2 regions of the Bacillus sp. SSR7 genome follow, and region 2 is predicted to be linked to the other one. Evidence: riboswitches for the same ligand, from Rfam matches in the RefSeq annotation. Region 2 holds a riboswitch; the other holds the start of a gene.
What was found. A riboswitch is a leader RNA that binds a small molecule or an ion and turns the genes downstream of it on or off. The one in region 2 is predicted to bind S-adenosylmethionine.

Region 1: it holds a riboswitch for S-adenosylmethionine, as region 2 does, so the genes downstream of both, AC0NJG_RS25575 (MetQ/NlpA family ABC transporter substrate-binding protein) here and AC0NJG_RS09935 (methionine ABC transporter ATP-binding protein) in region 2, are expected to answer to the same signal.

The regions. Positions count from the first base shown of each region.
Region 1 is NZ_JBVVXV010000020.1:11,845-20,026, forward strand. It holds gene AC0NJG_RS25550 (DoxX family membrane protein) at 1-324, opposite strand, end outside; gene AC0NJG_RS25555 (DUF5068 domain-containing protein) at 471-1,763, opposite strand; gene AC0NJG_RS25560 (SDR family oxidoreductase) at 2,203-2,979, shown strand; gene AC0NJG_RS25565 (methionine ABC transporter permease) at 3,017-3,685, opposite strand; gene AC0NJG_RS25570 (methionine ABC transporter ATP-binding protein) at 3,660-4,700, opposite strand; gene AC0NJG_RS25575 (MetQ/NlpA family ABC transporter substrate-binding protein) at 4,713-5,537, opposite strand; SAM riboswitch class I at 5,624-5,738, opposite strand; gene AC0NJG_RS25580 (NAD(P)-dependent alcohol dehydrogenase) at 5,819-6,727, opposite strand; gene AC0NJG_RS25585 (DUF6612 family protein) at 6,873-7,637, shown strand; gene AC0NJG_RS25590 (FAD-binding oxidoreductase) at 7,749-8,182, shown strand, end outside.
Region 2 is NZ_JBVVXV010000004.1:71,142-79,323, forward strand. It holds gene sufS (cysteine desulfurase SufS) at 1-61, opposite strand, end outside; gene sufD (Fe-S cluster assembly protein SufD) at 61-1,353, opposite strand; gene sufC (Fe-S cluster assembly ATPase SufC) at 1,369-2,154, opposite strand; gene metQ (methionine ABC transporter substrate-binding lipoprotein MetQ) at 2,393-3,199, opposite strand; gene metQ (methionine ABC transporter substrate-binding lipoprotein MetQ) at 3,271-4,083, opposite strand; gene AC0NJG_RS09930 (methionine ABC transporter permease) at 4,108-4,773, opposite strand; gene AC0NJG_RS09935 (methionine ABC transporter ATP-binding protein) at 4,766-5,791, opposite strand; SAM riboswitch class I at 6,091-6,198, opposite strand; gene AC0NJG_RS09940 (hypothetical protein) at 6,324-6,668, opposite strand; gene AC0NJG_RS09945 (thioredoxin family protein) at 6,823-7,131, opposite strand; gene AC0NJG_RS09950 (toprim domain-containing protein) at 7,135-7,479, opposite strand; gene AC0NJG_RS09955 (hypothetical protein) at 7,547-7,696, shown strand; gene gcvH (glycine cleavage system protein GcvH) at 7,979-8,182, opposite strand, start outside.

The DNA.
Region 1 (8,182 bases), on a different contig from region 2:
GATTCCGAAAAATGCAGCTGTTTTTGTTAATCCGCCTAAAATCAAACCTAGACCTACTAAAATTTCTCCCCATTGAACTAAAAAGCTAAATAGGTCTGCGTTTGGAAGAACAAAATGTTGAAGAAACTCTGCCCACCAACTTTGTACTGCAGGGTGGTCACCTGATGCTTGAGCAATAGCACCCTTTAGAAAACCACTTGCGTCAAAAGATTGTCCAAAGACTTTGCCTATTCCAGCAGCGAGCCATGTATACCCTATGTAAAGTCGTAAAAATAATAATATGAAAGTAGCACGTTTATCAGTTCTTAAAAAATTGATAACCATTGAAATCCCTCCAATATTGTATTTACAAGTTTATTATATATCCATTGTGAAAAAATTCACAATGGATAAAGTGTGAACAAAAGTAGTGTTTTTTTATGAAAATAAAGAAGGCATATAACAATCATATGTTATATGCCTTCTCTACTTTATTTAGGTAATGTAAATTTAGCTTTTTTACCTTGTGAAATATCCTTAGCTTCTTTATTTCTCATAGGTCCTAACTCAATCTCAAAGTTTTTGTCTTTCCAAATCTTTTCATACTGCTCTTGATCTAAAATAAATACTTGTAGTAACTCTCCAGATGTTCCTGTTTTAACTGCAGCGTTATAGTCGTAATTGAGTAGCATACCTTCGTTAATTGTATATTGTGTACCATCATTCACTCTCAATGTAGAGCTTATAGGAGATAGTGAAACGTCTTGCGTATCTTTGTTATCAAGCTTGAATTGCACTGTTAATAGAACAATACCATTTTTGAAATTTGCAAAGCGCGGAGCCTCGACGGAATTTGGTGTGAATTGAGTAAATTGGTATCCATCTAATGTAACATGAACAGCACCTAATTCTTGGCTGTTATTAATACTTGATTTCTCTTTTAACATTTTTTTATCGCCCATGTTATTAGCTGTAGCTTTATCTTGGTAGAAAGCTTTATCTGTTGCAACTTTTTCAGCACCTTGTTTATTTAAACTTAATGAAAAGCTTCCAGGGCTTCCGATTGGAGCATCGAATTTTCCTTTATTAGCTTGTGCAGTTGGGACTGTGACTGAGACTGTTGAGAGACTTGAAATTTTCGCTAGATCATCTTTTCCGAATGGATACGCGATATAACCAGAAATGGTTTCTCCTGCTTTTACTAAGTAATCATTCGTTGGAGCAAGCTTAGTTGGTAGTTGATCTTCTTTTGGAATTAAGTCTTTATAGTTACTATATACTTTCTGCGCACCAGTAAATGAAATGTCCAATGCTGGCATATAATAAATATCTTTAGCTGAACTATTTTTTACGCTATAGTTCACAAGAATGACTCCGCCCTCTGTTTGACGGTTAAATGGAATGTTAAAGTCTGTATGGAATCCATTTAATTCAACTAATGTATAACTGTTCATTGATACTGAAACATCTTCAGCTTTATAAACTTGTGGTTCCTTATTTTCAAATAGAATTTTTGTTTTACCACCTGTTTCTTTTTCCATATAGGAAATAAGTTTCGAATAATCGCTGGAGCTAGTAGCGTTATTTTCCGTCTTTTTATCTTCAGTTTTCTTGTTTTCGGATTTTTTATCTTCAGGTTTATTTTCTTTCGTTGTATCCGTTTTGCTTTCTTTTGTTGCATTCTCTTTTTGTTCTTTATTTGTCGTATCGCTTTGACCACAGCCGGTTATTACAAAAGCTGCTACGATTACTGCAGAAAATAAAGAAAGTAATTTTTTTGACATGTTTCTTCCCCCTATTTGTTTAAAACTAAACTCTCACATTAGCCCCACATTTTATTATAAGAAGACTAGTCAATATTTACCAGTGTTTTTTCTAATTATTTCCATTATTTAAATATTATGATATAATAAAATCGATGGAAGTTTGGAATGGAATATTGGTTTGTATTTTTAAATCATTTGAAATATTACATTATATTGGTATGATAGAAATAGAGATATATGGAAAGGAGACAAGGACTGAATATGTGGATGAACTTGTAATGATTAGAAATTAGATAGATGAATTTTTCTCTCATAAGTGAGGGTTTATTTAGCTATCTGTAAATCATTCAAGGACTGCATATTTGGCTTGTACATCCCTTTTGTAAGAGTGGATACTTATGTGGGGAAATTTATATCTCTTATAGGAAATATGCGTCCTTTAAAATTGGAGGAGTATATGATGAATCAATTAAAAGATAGAGTAGCAGTTATTACAGGTGTAAGTCGTCTAGATGGTATAGGTGCAGCGACTTGTAAAGAATTAGCTGAAGCAGGATACGATATATTTTTTACATATTGGACAGCTTACGATAAAGAGATGCCTTGGGGCGTTGATCAAAGTGAACAAATACAATTAAAAGAAGAATTACTAAAAAACGGTGTGAAGGTATCAAGTATGGAGTTAGATTTAACTCAGAATGATGCACCGAAAGAGCTTATAAATAAAGTTACTGAACAACTAGGCTACCCTCATATATTAATTAATAATGCAGCGTATTCTAAGAATAATGATTTCTCTAATTTGACTGCTGAAGAGCTGGATAAGCATTATATGGTAAATATTCGTGCGACTACATTGTTAAGTAGTCAATTTGCCCGAGGATTTGATAAGAAATCTGGTGGTAGAATTGTGAATATGACGTCGGGACAATTCCAAGGTCCTATGGCGGGGGAACTAGCGTATGCAACAACGAAGGGAGCTATTGATGCTCTTACTAGTACGTTGTCAGCTGAGGTAGCTCATTTAGGAATAACAGTGAATGCAATTAACCCAGGTCCAACTAGTACAGGATGGATGACTGAAGAGATAAAGCAGGGATTAAAGCCAATGTTTCCTTTTGGAAGAATTGGTGAACCAAAGGATGCAGCGAGGCTCATTAAGTTTTTAGTAAGTGAAGAAGCAGAGTGGATTACAGGGCAAGTTATTCACTCAGAAGGTGGATTTAAAAGATAGAAAGAAGGTATCTCACCCTGGTGAGATACCTTCTTTTTTAATCTTTCTTCAATCTTCGTGCAACACCATTCCCTAAAGACTGTAATCCTTGAACGAGGATAATTAAAATAAAGACAGTTGCATACATTACTTCAGGTTCATAGCGTAAATGTCCGAATCGATATGCTAAATCCCCTAGTCCACCAGCACCGACAAGACCAGCCATTGCTGTTGCGCCGATTAAGCCAATCGTTGCAATTGTTAATCCAAGTACAAGAGAGGGACGAGCTTCTTTCACCATGACGTGCCAAATGATTTTTATAGTAGAAATGCCCATTGCTTGGTAAGCTTCAATAACACCACGATCCACTTCTAGTAAAGCTGTCTCCATTAAACGTGCGATATAAGGAGCAGTGAAGACGACAAGCGGTACGATAACACCTTGCACGCCAATGGATGTTCCCATTAGAAACTTTGTAAAAGGTAAAATGAAGAATAATAGAATGATAAATGGAAGAGAGCGAATGATATTAATAATTGTATTAAGAATAGGATAGATGATTTTATTTTCATGCTGTCCACCAGGTCTTGTTAAAACAAGCGTGACACCAAGTGGCAGTGCAATAAGGATCGAGATGAGTAATGAAATAGATGTCATTTGAAAAGTTTGAATGGTTGCTTCCCATATGACTTTACCCCATTCATCCAAAAAGGACTTGTTTCCCATAATCTGTTCTACCTCCTTCTATGATGATTCCTTGCTCTTGTAAAAATGATAAAGCACGGTTGATTTCATTTTGTTTCCCTTGCATATGAATGACAAGTTTCCCGTATGCTTCATGTTTTAATTGAGTAATATTACCGGATAAAATATTTGGATATACTTGGAATCGTTTTGTAGCAACAGCTAACGCTGGTTCACCAGAAGAAGTTCCTATAAATGAAAGTGTTACGATTTCTCCGGTTCTTTGTAGTTCTTTTTGTACTTCGGCTGGGATTTTCGCTGCAAATGCACTATTTACGAATTTCTTTGTTGTTACATGCTGTGGATTTGTGAATATCTCTTTCACGGTGCCACTTTCAACTACTGCTCCATGTTCCATAACAGCAACTCGGTCACATATACGCTGGATAACGTTCATTTCATGTGTAATGAGTAAAATTGTAATTCCGATTTCTTCATTGATTTTTAATAGTAAATCAAGAATAGAGTCAGTTGTTTCTGGATCTAAAGCGCTCGTTGCTTCATCACTTAATAACACTTCCGGTTCGTGTGATAGTGCACGAGCGATGGCCACACGTTGTTTCTGACCACCAGAAAGTTCACTCGGATAGGCGTCTTTTCGATTAAAAAGGTCGACAATACGTAAATACTTTTCTACTCTTTTTGCAATTTCTACTTTTGGAATGCCAGCAAGGCGTAACGGCAATGCGATATTTTCATAAACGGTAACAGTTTTAAGTAAGTTGAACCCTTGAAATATCATTCCGATTTTTTGTCGCGCTTTTGCTAGTTCTTTTGTAGACAGTGTTGTTAAATCTTGCTCGTTTACAATGATATTTCCTGTCGTTGGTTTTTCTAATAAATTTACACAGCGAATTAATGTACTTTTGCCAGCACCACTATATCCAATGATTCCAAATACTTCGCCCTTTTTTACTTGAAGAGAAGTAGACTTAAGAGCTTCCACATTCCCCTTTTTTGTTGTAAATACTTTGGATACATTTTTTAATTCAATCATTATCGTCAGCTCCTACCAAGACGGTAAAACAGAACCATCAAATTTTTTCTCGATAAATTCTTTTACTTCTTTAGATTGATAAGCTTTCTTTAATTTATTTACAACAGCATCATCTTTATTTTCAGTACGAACAACGACCCAGTTCACATATGGTGAATCTTTTCCTTCACGGAAGATAGAATCTTTCGCAGGGCTTAATTTTGCACCTAATGCAAAGTTTGTATTAATGGCAGCTGCTTTTACTTCACTTAGTTGTGTTGGTAATTGAGATGCCTCTAATTCAACGATCTTTAAATTTTTTGGATTTTCAATTACATCTTTTGCAGTCGCTTTTGCAGTCGCTTTTTCTGTAGCTTTTGGATCCACTTTTAAAACTCCTGCTTTTTCAAATAGTTTTAAAGCTCGAAGTTCATTCGTTGGGTCATTCGGTACAGCAATTGCATCGCCCTCTTTTAATTCTTTTACATCCTTTAAGCTTTTTGAATATACGCCCATAGGGAATGTTACTGTTGAAAATACTTCGGTTAATTTCATATTACGTTCCGCTTTAAATACGTCTAAATATGATTTTGTTTGATAGCTATTTACATCAAGGCTTTTTTCATCGAGGGATACGTTCGGTGCTACATAATCATTAAATACTTTTATATCGATTTCGAGACCGTCTTTCGCTGCTACTTCTTTTACCTTTTCAAAAATTTGTTCATGCGGCCCTCCTGTTACACCGACAGTAATCTTTTTCTCATCTAACGCTTTTACTTCTTTATCTGAACTCCCGCTACATGCGCTTAATAATAATACAGCCCCACTTACAATGCTTAATAATACTTTCTTCATCTATAATTCCCCCTTAAATATACGTTCCAAAATAAAAAGCACCTCTCAAAAATAAGAGAGGTGCCGAATAGACAAAATAGATTCCTCTCTTATCTTTCAAAACGAGAACTCGTTTTGCAGGAATTAGCACCTTAGCTTATACGTTATAAGCTCGGTTGCCGGGCATCATCGGGCCAGTCCCTCCGCCACTCTTGATAAGAGTATGTGTATGTAGTTTTTTAATATGGTACTAATAGTAAATCTTACAAAAAGAATTGTCAACGTTATTTTCTGAATATATTTTATTTTAAGGTAATCGAAACGTTCCCCTTTTTATGCCCGTTTTCTACATACATATGGGCTTCAGCAATCTCTTCTAACCGGTAAGTTCTATCAATAACAGGCTTTAAATTTTCTGTTTCAGTTAGTTTTTTTAGTAGAAACATATCTTCTTTACTTACTTTTGCCATCATTCCATTAACAGATACATATATTCCATTAGGTGTTAATACTTGTTTACAAAGGGATTTTTTATATTTTCCAACTGCATCAAATATAACATCATAGTATTCCCCCCGCTTAGTAAAATCTTCTTTCGTATAATCGATTACTTTGTCAGCCCCTAAAGATTGCACGAGTTCAAAATTTGAATTACTACAAACAGCCGTAACGGTCGTACCAAAATATTTAGCGAGTTGTATGGCAGCTGTTCCTACTGATCCAGAGGCGCCATATATGAGAACTTGTTGCCCCTTTTTTATCCGGCCTTTTCTCAGAAAATGCAACGCTGAAGTTCCACCAAAAGGAATAACTGCCGCTTCTTCATACGTTACATTGGTAGGTTTTAATGTTATTAATCCACTTTCATGCACGCATGTGTATTCGGCATAACCACCAAGATTGAGTTCTGTTAATGCAAAAATTTGATCCCCTTTTTTAAATTGAGTTACATCTGTCCCGATATCCTCTATCTCTCCTGCTAATTCTACGCCAAGTATAGGGTTTCTCGGTTTTCTAAGTCCTAATATAAGTCGCATAGGAATCCAAAATAATAGAGGGCTATTAAATCCGCGTATTCTACAATCTCCAGTCGATACACTTGTTGCGTGAATTTTAACTAATACTTCGTTCTTTTTAGGTATAGGTTTCTCTATATTTTGAAGCTGAAGAACGTTAGGTGGTCCATACTGTGTGCAAATGATCGCCTTCATAATGTCCTCCTGAAATGAGTTGTCGTTATTTACATCATATTTAAGATCTTTATTAAACATGTCGCTATATAGCGAGTATAGATTAAAAATTATATAGATTTCATAGGAAAAGAGGTGATATTATTTTGGGAAAGGGGGCAACAGTATGAAAAAAATTATTTTTGTTTCAAGTTTAGTACTTGCAATCAGTCTAGGGGTAGGGTGTAGTAATGAGAAAACAGCAAAGACGGATGAGCCGAAAAAAGAATCCGTTCAAAAAGAAAAGGAATTAACGGCGAAAGATGTTTTCAAGAAAACGAATGAAGCTTTTAAAAATGAAGAACATGTAACGATGACATATGGTGTAGGGGTAAAAGCTGAGGGAACAGAGATGGATATATTAAAGGCTAAGATGCAATTAGAGCCAAAGACAAAGAATTCTCGTTCTGAAATGAATATTTCCGGTACAGATGTTGTAGTGTATACTGTGGATGGTAAAGTTGCTGGTGAGGTAAAAAACCCTAATACAGGAGAAGTTATAACCGTACCAGAGGAGCAATTAAACGCTGGTGGAATGAAAGCGACTCAAGATATTATAGATAAATTAGAAGTACCGGAAGTAGTTTTAGATAAAATGAAGCTGGAGAAAAGCGGAGATAAATATAAACTGAAATTTACATTAAAAGGGCAAGAAACAGAAAGTATGTTAACTAGCATGGATGAAACGCAGAAAAAAATGTTACAAGCACAAAATGCGAAGATAGAAGAAGTGGATGCAGAATATATCATTACAAAAGATTTTAAATATGAATCAGCAAAGATAGACATGATTATGAGTAGTAATGGCAAGGATAAAGCACACATTATTACGAACGCAAAATATACGTCGTATGAAAAGTTTGACCCAATACAATTGCCAGCAGCAAAGTAATAGTTTTGATAAGGAGGGACCTAAAATAAGGGCCCTCTTTTTTGTATTCTTTCTTCATAGGAAAATAGGTACAATATAAAGAGGAAAAGATGTAGAAGAGGAGAGTGTCATTTGAAAAAAGAAAAGATAGCGGTGGTCATTGTAGCGTATACCGTTTTGCTTGCAACGTCTGTACATACATATAAAAAACAACTGGATCATCCTATTATGAGTGATGTAGGTAAATTGCTTCCGACAAAAATAAAACGTGTTGAAAGTGCTACGGATGAGCACTCTTTAATAAAATTAGTGCAAGATGCGAATGTTTCTGGAGAGAAGATTTCTATTGCAGGTATGCAGCATAGCCAAGGCGGGCAGACATATTATCCGCATGGGACGATGCTTGATATGAAAGGGTATAATAAAATATTAGAATTTGATCCAGAGAAGAAGCGTATTACAGTTCAAAGTGGTGCCACGTGGAATGATATTCAGAAGAAAATAAATCCATATGGTCTTGCGGTTCAAGTTATGCAATCTCAAAATATTTTTACGGTTGGCGGTTC
Region 2 (8,182 bases):
GTTTGCCGTTCACTTTTTGATCAAGAATTGGAAACTGTTTGCGTATTTCATGAATATTCATTAGCGAACTTTCCTTTCAATTACTTCAACAAGCTGTGCTTTTACTCCTTCAATTGGAAGCTCATTAACTACAGGTGCTAAGAATCCATGGATGACTAAACGTTCTGCTTCGCGTTTTGGAATACCACGGCTCATTAAGTAGTATAGTTGAGTTGGATCTACGCGACCTACTGAAGCTGCGTGACCTGCCATTACATCATCTTCGTCAATTAAAAGAATTGGGTTTGCATCACCGCGTGCTTTCTCATCTAACATAAGAACGCGAGAAGATTGTTGTGCATTTGATTTAGATGCACCGTGTTCAATCTTACCAATTCCGTTAAAGATAGATGTTGCACTATCTTTTTGTACACCGTGTTTTAAAATCCAACCTTCAGAGTGTTTACCGAAGTGAACAACTTTAGTTGTAAAGTTTTGCGTTTGGTTACCACGGCCAATTGTTACTGTTTTTGTATCAGCATATGAACCGTCGCCCATTAAGTTTGTAACGTTCTCTGAAATTGTGTTTCCGTCATTCATAAGGCCTAGAGCCCAATCAACACGGCCGTCGCGTCCAACAATACCACGGCGGTTAACGTAAGTTGTTACGTCTTTTGCTAATAGATCAACCGCACCGAATTTCACTTGTGCGCCTTGTTCCACGATTACTTCTGCTACGATATTTGCAATACCTTTAGCATTTTCATTTGCAACGTAGTTTTCTACATAAGTTGCAGTACTGTTCGCATCAGCTACGAATAATACGTGGTTATATACGTTAGCTTCTTCGCCGTCTACTAAGAATACAGCTTGAAGTGGAGTTTCAAGAACAACGTTTTTCGGAACATATATGAATGCACCGCCGTTGATTAATGCAGCATGAAGTGCAGTTAGACGATGCTCGTCTACCTTCACGCCGTCTTTCATTAAGTACTTTTGTACTAGTTCAGCATGCTCTGTTGCAGCTGTTACGATGTCTGTAAAAATAACACCTTTTTCTTTTGCTTCGTCTGCTAAAGAAACGAATGCAGTTGTACCAGTACGTTGCACTAATACGCTGTTATTTTCATCGATTAAGTTTTTCACTGCTTCTGGAAGCTCTGTTAAAGAACTTACAGGCTCTTGCTTAGCAGCGTCGCCTTTTCCGATAAAGTCCCATTTGTCAATTTTCGTTTTATCAGGCGTTGGCATTGGAAGTTCAGTTGCTTGTGCAAGAGCTTGTAAGCGGAACTCAGTCAACCAAGCTGCTTCGTTTACTTCGCTTGCGCGTTGACGGATTGTTTCTTGATCGAAAGGTAATGTACCGATTGTCATGTTTATGCTCCTCTCTTACGCTTCTTGCTCTGTTGTTTCGTCTTCAATACCTAATTCTTTTTTAATCCAGTCGTAACCTTCCGCTTCTAGACGTTGTGCAAGCTCAGGGCCACCAGATTTAACGATGCGACCGTTCATCATAACGTGAACGAAGTCTGGAGTGATGTAGTTTAATAAACGTTGGTAATGCGTAATCATTAGGCAACCGAAGTCTTCGCCGCGCATTTCGTTAATACCTTTAGATACAACTTTTAATGCATCGATATCAAGACCTGAGTCAATTTCGTCTAAGATTGCGATTTTTGGCTCAATCATCATTAATTGAAGAATTTCGTTACGTTTTTTCTCACCGCCAGAGAAACCTTCGTTTAAGTAACGTTGTGCCATTTCTGGATCCATTTCTAGGAATTCCATGTTTTTATCTAATGTACGGATAAATTTCATAAGAGAAATTTCATCGCCTTCTTCACGACGTGCGTTAATTGCAGAACGTAAGAAGTCAGCGTTTGTTACTCCGCTAATTTCACTTGGATATTGCATTGCTAGGAATAGACCTGCTTGTGCGCGCTCGTCTACTTCCATTTCTAATACATCTTCACCGTCGATGATGATGCTACCTTCTGTTACTTCATATTTTGGGTGACCCATAATTGCAGAAGATAAAGTTGATTTACCTGTTCCGTTAGGTCCCATAATTGCGTGGATTTCTCCACCTTTTACTTCAAGGTTTACACCTTTTAAAATTTCTTTGCCATCAATTGATACGTGTAAGTCTTTAACCGTTAATGTAGAACCAGCCATCTCAATACCTCCATTAATCCTATATATACATTTTAAAAATTCCTAAAACGTTCATATTCTCATTTTATTCTCATTCTAATTTTATATCAAATAAAATGATATCGCAAACGACGAAAAAAAGTAACAATTTTTTCACAAATGTATATAAGTATTTCCTTCACATCTTTCTATGATACACCTTTCTTCTTATTTATATAAAGAAAAAAGGACTGGTAATTTTCCAGTCCTTTCCTTATATTTATTCACTTACCGGAAGTACCGCACCTTTATATTCTTTATTAATAAAATCTTGAATTTCTTTTGAATGCAGTACTTCTACTAGCTCTTTAATTTCTTTTTTCTTCTCGTCACCTTTACGAACTGCAATAATATTTGCATACGGAGAGTCTGATCCTTCAATGGCAATTGCATCCTTTGTTGGATTTAATTTCGCATCAATTGCATAGTTCGAATTAATAAATAAAGCATCGCCTTCATTATTTTCATATAACTTTGGTGAAAGACCAGGCTCTACATCTGTTTTAAACTTTAAGTGTTTCGGGTTTTCTACAACATCTTTTACTGTCGCCTTAACAACATCTACTCCGTCTTTAAGTTTAATAACGCCGCCTTTTTGTAACAATGCTAGCATACGGCCACGCTCCGCTACGTTATTACTCATAATCACTGTCCCGCCATCCGGCAAGTCTTTTAAGCTTTTATATTTCTTAGAATAAATGCCCATTGGCTCTAAATGGATTTTTCCTGCGTTTACAATTTTATATCCCTTTTCTTGAATTTCTTTATTTAAGTACGGAATGTGTTGGAAGTAGTTCGCATCAATTTCCTTATCCGCTAACGCTTTATTCGGCAACACATAATCTTGGAACTTTTTAATTTCTAATTTAATACCCTTTTTCTCTAATATTGGCTGTGCTTTTTCTAAAATAACAGCGTGCGGCACGTTAGAAGCTCCAACAACAAGCTTATTCTCATCTTTTCCCCCGCAAGCAGCTAATGTAAATACAGATAGTGCTGTAACAACTGACAGTAAAATCTTTTTCATATGATGTCCCCTTCTCCCCAATAGTTATGTAGTTATAAAAAGGGCCGGCATACACCAACCCTTTGCAGCAATTATTCTTTTACAGGAACAACCGCTCCTTTATATTCTTTGTTAATAAAGTCTTCAATTTCTTTAGAATGTAATACTTCTACAAGAGCCTTGATCTCTTTCTTATCTTTATCACCTTTACGAACAGCTACTACGTTTGCGTACGGTGAATCATTTCCTTCAATTGCAATTGCATCTTTTTCTGGGTTTAACTTCGCATCAATTGCATAGTTCGAGTTAATTAAAACAGCGTCGCCTTCTTTATTGTTATACACTTGTGGTAATAAACCAGGCTCGATATCTGTTTTGAATTTCAAGTTTTTCGGGTTATCCGCGATATCTTTTGGAGTTGCTTTAACTGGATCTACTCCGTCTTTAATTTTTAAAATACCTTCTTTTTGTAAAATTGCTAAACCACGTCCATGGTCAGCAACTGAATTACTCATAATAATTGTCGCTCCGTCTGGAAGTTCTTTTAAGCTCTTATATTTTTGAGAATATACACCAATCGGTTCTAAATGAATTTTTCCTGCTACTTCAAAATCATATTTTTTATCTTTCATTTCTTTTTCTAAATACGGAATGTGCTGGAAGTAGTTTGCATCTAATTCCTTATCCGCTAACGCTTTATTTGGTAAAACGTAATCTTGGAATTTTTTCACTTTTAATTCAATTCCTTTTTTCTCAAGTAACGGTTTTGCCTTCTCTAAAATTTCAGCGTGCGGTACGTTAGAAGCCCCCACAACAAGTTTCTTTTCATCTTTATCTTTTCCGCCACAAGCAGCTAACCCAAAAATTGAAGTTGAAATCAATGCTGTAAGTAATAATTTTTTCATTTGAAACATCCTCCCGTTTGTTTATTATCGTTTATCTATTCGAGTCGTTACACGATCACCAATCCACTGAATGAAAAATACAACTAGTAATACACAAATTGTCGCAACGATTGTTACATCGTTATTCCCTCGTTGGAATCCTTCTAAGTAAGCAAGTGTTCCAAGTCCACCAGCACCAACAACTCCCGCCATTGCTGTATAGCCCACTAAAGCAATTGTCGTAACCGTAATACCAGATACTAACGCTGGTAACGATTCTGGAATTAACACTTTCAAAATAATTGTGCTTGTTTTTGCTCCCATCGCCTTTGAAGCTTCAATTACCCCTTTATCAATTTCACGAAGTGCAATTTCAACCATTCTTGCATAAAATGGTGCCGCTCCAATAATTAAAGCTGGAAGCGCAGCACTCGCTCCAAGAATTGTTCCAAGCAAAATCTTTGTGAATGGAATTAATAAAATAATTAAAATGATGAACGGTATCGAGCGAAAAATGTTTACGAACGCTCCAATCGCTGTGTTAACCGCTTTGTTTTCCCATAAATTATCTTTCGCTGTCATAAAGAGTAACAATCCTAAAATGAGTCCTAAAACAAATGTGGCAAGAGCGGCGATTGCCGTCATATATAACGTTTCACCAGTTGCTTCTAACATTTGATTCCAATCAACATTTGTGAGTAACTTATCCATGTGCAATCACCTCCAGCTCTACTTGATCTTGATGTATTCCCTCTATTGCTTGCTGAATCGCTGTTTCCTCACCATTTAAATGAACAACTAAACTACCGTAAGAGCCGTTATTCGTTTGTGCGATATTTCCTTGCAAAATGCTAACTTCTATATCACTGCGTTGCATTAATCTTTGAAGTACTGGTCTTTCTACCGCTTCACCGATAAACTGCAAACGAACTACTTTTCCATCTGGATATTTTTCAATTAAACTTTCAATCGTTTCATTTGTATCTTCAGAATCCGTTAACTGCTGTACAAATCGTTTCGTCATGTCTTGCTGTGGATTACGGAACACATCAAGTACTGGACCTGTTTCTACAATTTTCCCTTTCTCCATTACTGCAACACGATTACAAATCTTTCGAATTACGTGCATCTCATGTGTAATAAGTACAATCGTTAAACCGAGACGTTTATTAATATCTAATAATAAATCTAAAATTTGATCTGTCGTTTCTGGATCAAGAGCTGACGTTGCTTCATCACATAAAAGTACTTGCGGATTGTTAGCTAACGCTCTTGCAATCCCAACACGTTGCTTTTGGCCTCCACTCAGCTGAGATGGGTACGCGTCTCCTCTCCCTTCTAATCCAACAAGATGAATTAGCTCATCCACGCGTTTTCTTCTCTTCGCCTTATCAACACCTGCAATTTCAAGTGGGAACTCGATATTTTCACGTACAGTTCGTGACCAAAGTAAGTTGAAGTGCTGAAAGATCATTCCGATTTCTTGCCTTGCCTTACGAAGTTCGCTTCCTGTAATTGCTGAAATGACACGATTTGCAATTGTAATTTGGCCAGAAGTTGGTTTCTCCAACTGATTGAATAATCGAATTAAAGAACTTTTTCCAGCGCCACTATATCCGATAACACCAAATATTTCACCTTTATCTATTTTTAAATTGGCATTATCTACAGCAGTGACATCACCGCTTTTTGCTTTATATATTTTCTTTACATTCTCTAATAGAATCATGGTGTATCACCCCTTTTTTTAATAAAAAGCGTAAGCGGCTCGCTTAGAACAAGAGGGCGCCCAAATCCCAGACGTAGAGGCGCTTTTTGCCTCATAGGAAGGGATGAAACGACCGACTGTTCTAGCCGCTGGAGCTAGATTTTTGGTCGACTCCGCAATTTTTTATGTTTAATGCGTGTAGTCCACCATTATCACTACTTTTATTATTTGAATGTCCTCCACATTCAAACAACAAAAAAACCTTTCCGCTTTAGAGAAGCAGAAAGGTTTATGTGCGTATATAACAACATTATCCCTCTCTCTCATCTCTCAAAGCATTTGCTTTGCAGGAATTGGCACCATTTCAACATAAGTTGACGGTTGCCGGGCTTCACAGGGCACAGTCCCTCCACCTCTCTTGATAAGAGAAATCAGATTACATTTTCGTCTGATTTGTAATTTATGAAATTGTCTATATTTTATGAATTGAATTGTATCAATATCCACACACCATGTCAACAGAAATTTTCGCAAAAAATGAAACTTCAGAATTTTAAGCACCTACTGACATCGGTTTACATATATGAAACATCGATTCAACTAATAGCATCGTTCGATACGTTCCCGAATATTGTACACGTCCATCATTCATTAACATTTGCAATCGTACATTACCATTCACTAATTGTTTTACATCTTCTTCATCTGCACAAACGATTTGCTCCGTTCCTCTTTCTTCTTTCAACAGCTCTATATAATCTCTTGAAATTTGTAATGAACAACTTTCATCTCCAAAGCGGAAATTAACAGTTTTTTCTCCTTGTCTTAAAAGCGGCTCTAAATGATATTGACCATTAGCGTAATTTACAAATGATTGCAGCAAAGAATATAATTCCACTCTAAATCACATCCTTCATATCACTTTCTATTACACATACCATTCCCTCTCACTAAAGAGCAATCCTGTTACTTTCGCTCGACAAATACTGTAACCACCCTGCATCTCGACATATTTCCCGAGAAATATGTCGAGGCGGCAAAAACTTTGCCGCCTACTTTAATTCCGTATATAAATATTCAACCGAATGAAATGCGTATATCTTCTTCATCAGTGTCCCATTTTCAAAAACAAGTAAACAAGGTACACTTTCGATTCCATACTCTTTCGCGAAATGCGGAGCATAATTTAAATCCAACATTCCAATTTTCAAATCTTCAATTGTCATCTCAACAACCGTTAACATCTTTTTTGCTAATTGGCATGTTCCACACATTGGAGTATATACATATAACACTGTTTTTTCTTCATTCTCTATTAGGGCTGTAGCTTCGGCTCCTGTCCAGTCAATCACTTCTATCATTCCTTACCGTAAATATTCTGTATAAACGTCAATGTCAGCTCCCCATAATACATTTGCTAAGTGTGAAGATGGCGCAGTTGCCACTTCTCTGTACGAGCGATCAATATAAATATGCTCTGCTTGCGGAAATTCTTTACGGAATTGTTTCCTTAACTTTTCTCCAGCATCATCAGCATCCACTAGTACATACACATCCTTATCAAAAAACTGATCAATGAGCTCATCCATTTTCGACAAACCAATTGTACCATTTGTACAAACAATTTCCACCGGTTCACGAATAATAGATTCAATCTTTCTTCTATCTGATGTACCTTCTACAATAATGACTTTTTCTACATAAACCATATGTCATCACCCGATCACCATATACTATACAACCTTTAACTTAGTATATAGTATATTCGTTATTTTCATGTTGTTTCCTGTTTATTTTTGCAAAAGAAAAGCGGAAGCGGCTCGTTCAGATTGTGAGGGGGATGGAGCTTCTGACGTAAAGGCGCTTTTTGCCTTGCAGGAAGAAGCGAAGCCACCGAACAATCTAGCCGCTGGAGCTGGATCATAAAGAAAAGCGAGACCGACTGCTTAGCCCTGTTGGCTAAGGTTCTTTCGCACAGAAGACGCTTTTTGTCTTCTCGTGCGGAAGGTTCTTAGACATGAAGGGCTAGGAGGTGGAGCTGGACAATGAAAAGCGCAAGCGGCTCTTTCAGGTTGTAAAGTTCCATAAAACCTTACCGAAAAACATTCATTCCTATAATAGCTTATTCATTTACACTCGATTTTAAATGTATTATGTAACACAAAATAAAAAAGGACAGCACAAAGGCTGTCCTTTAGTCGACTATGATTAGTCTTGGTTTGTCATTTCTGCATATTTTTCAGCAGTTAATAACTTCTCAACTTGGCTTGCATCAGAAAGTTCAACTTTAACCATCCATGCACCCTCGTATGGAGATTCGTTAACAAGTTCTGGTTGGTCACTTAATTCTTCGTTTACTGCTACAACTTTACCGCTTACAGGTGCGTATAATTCAGAAACTGTTTTAACAGA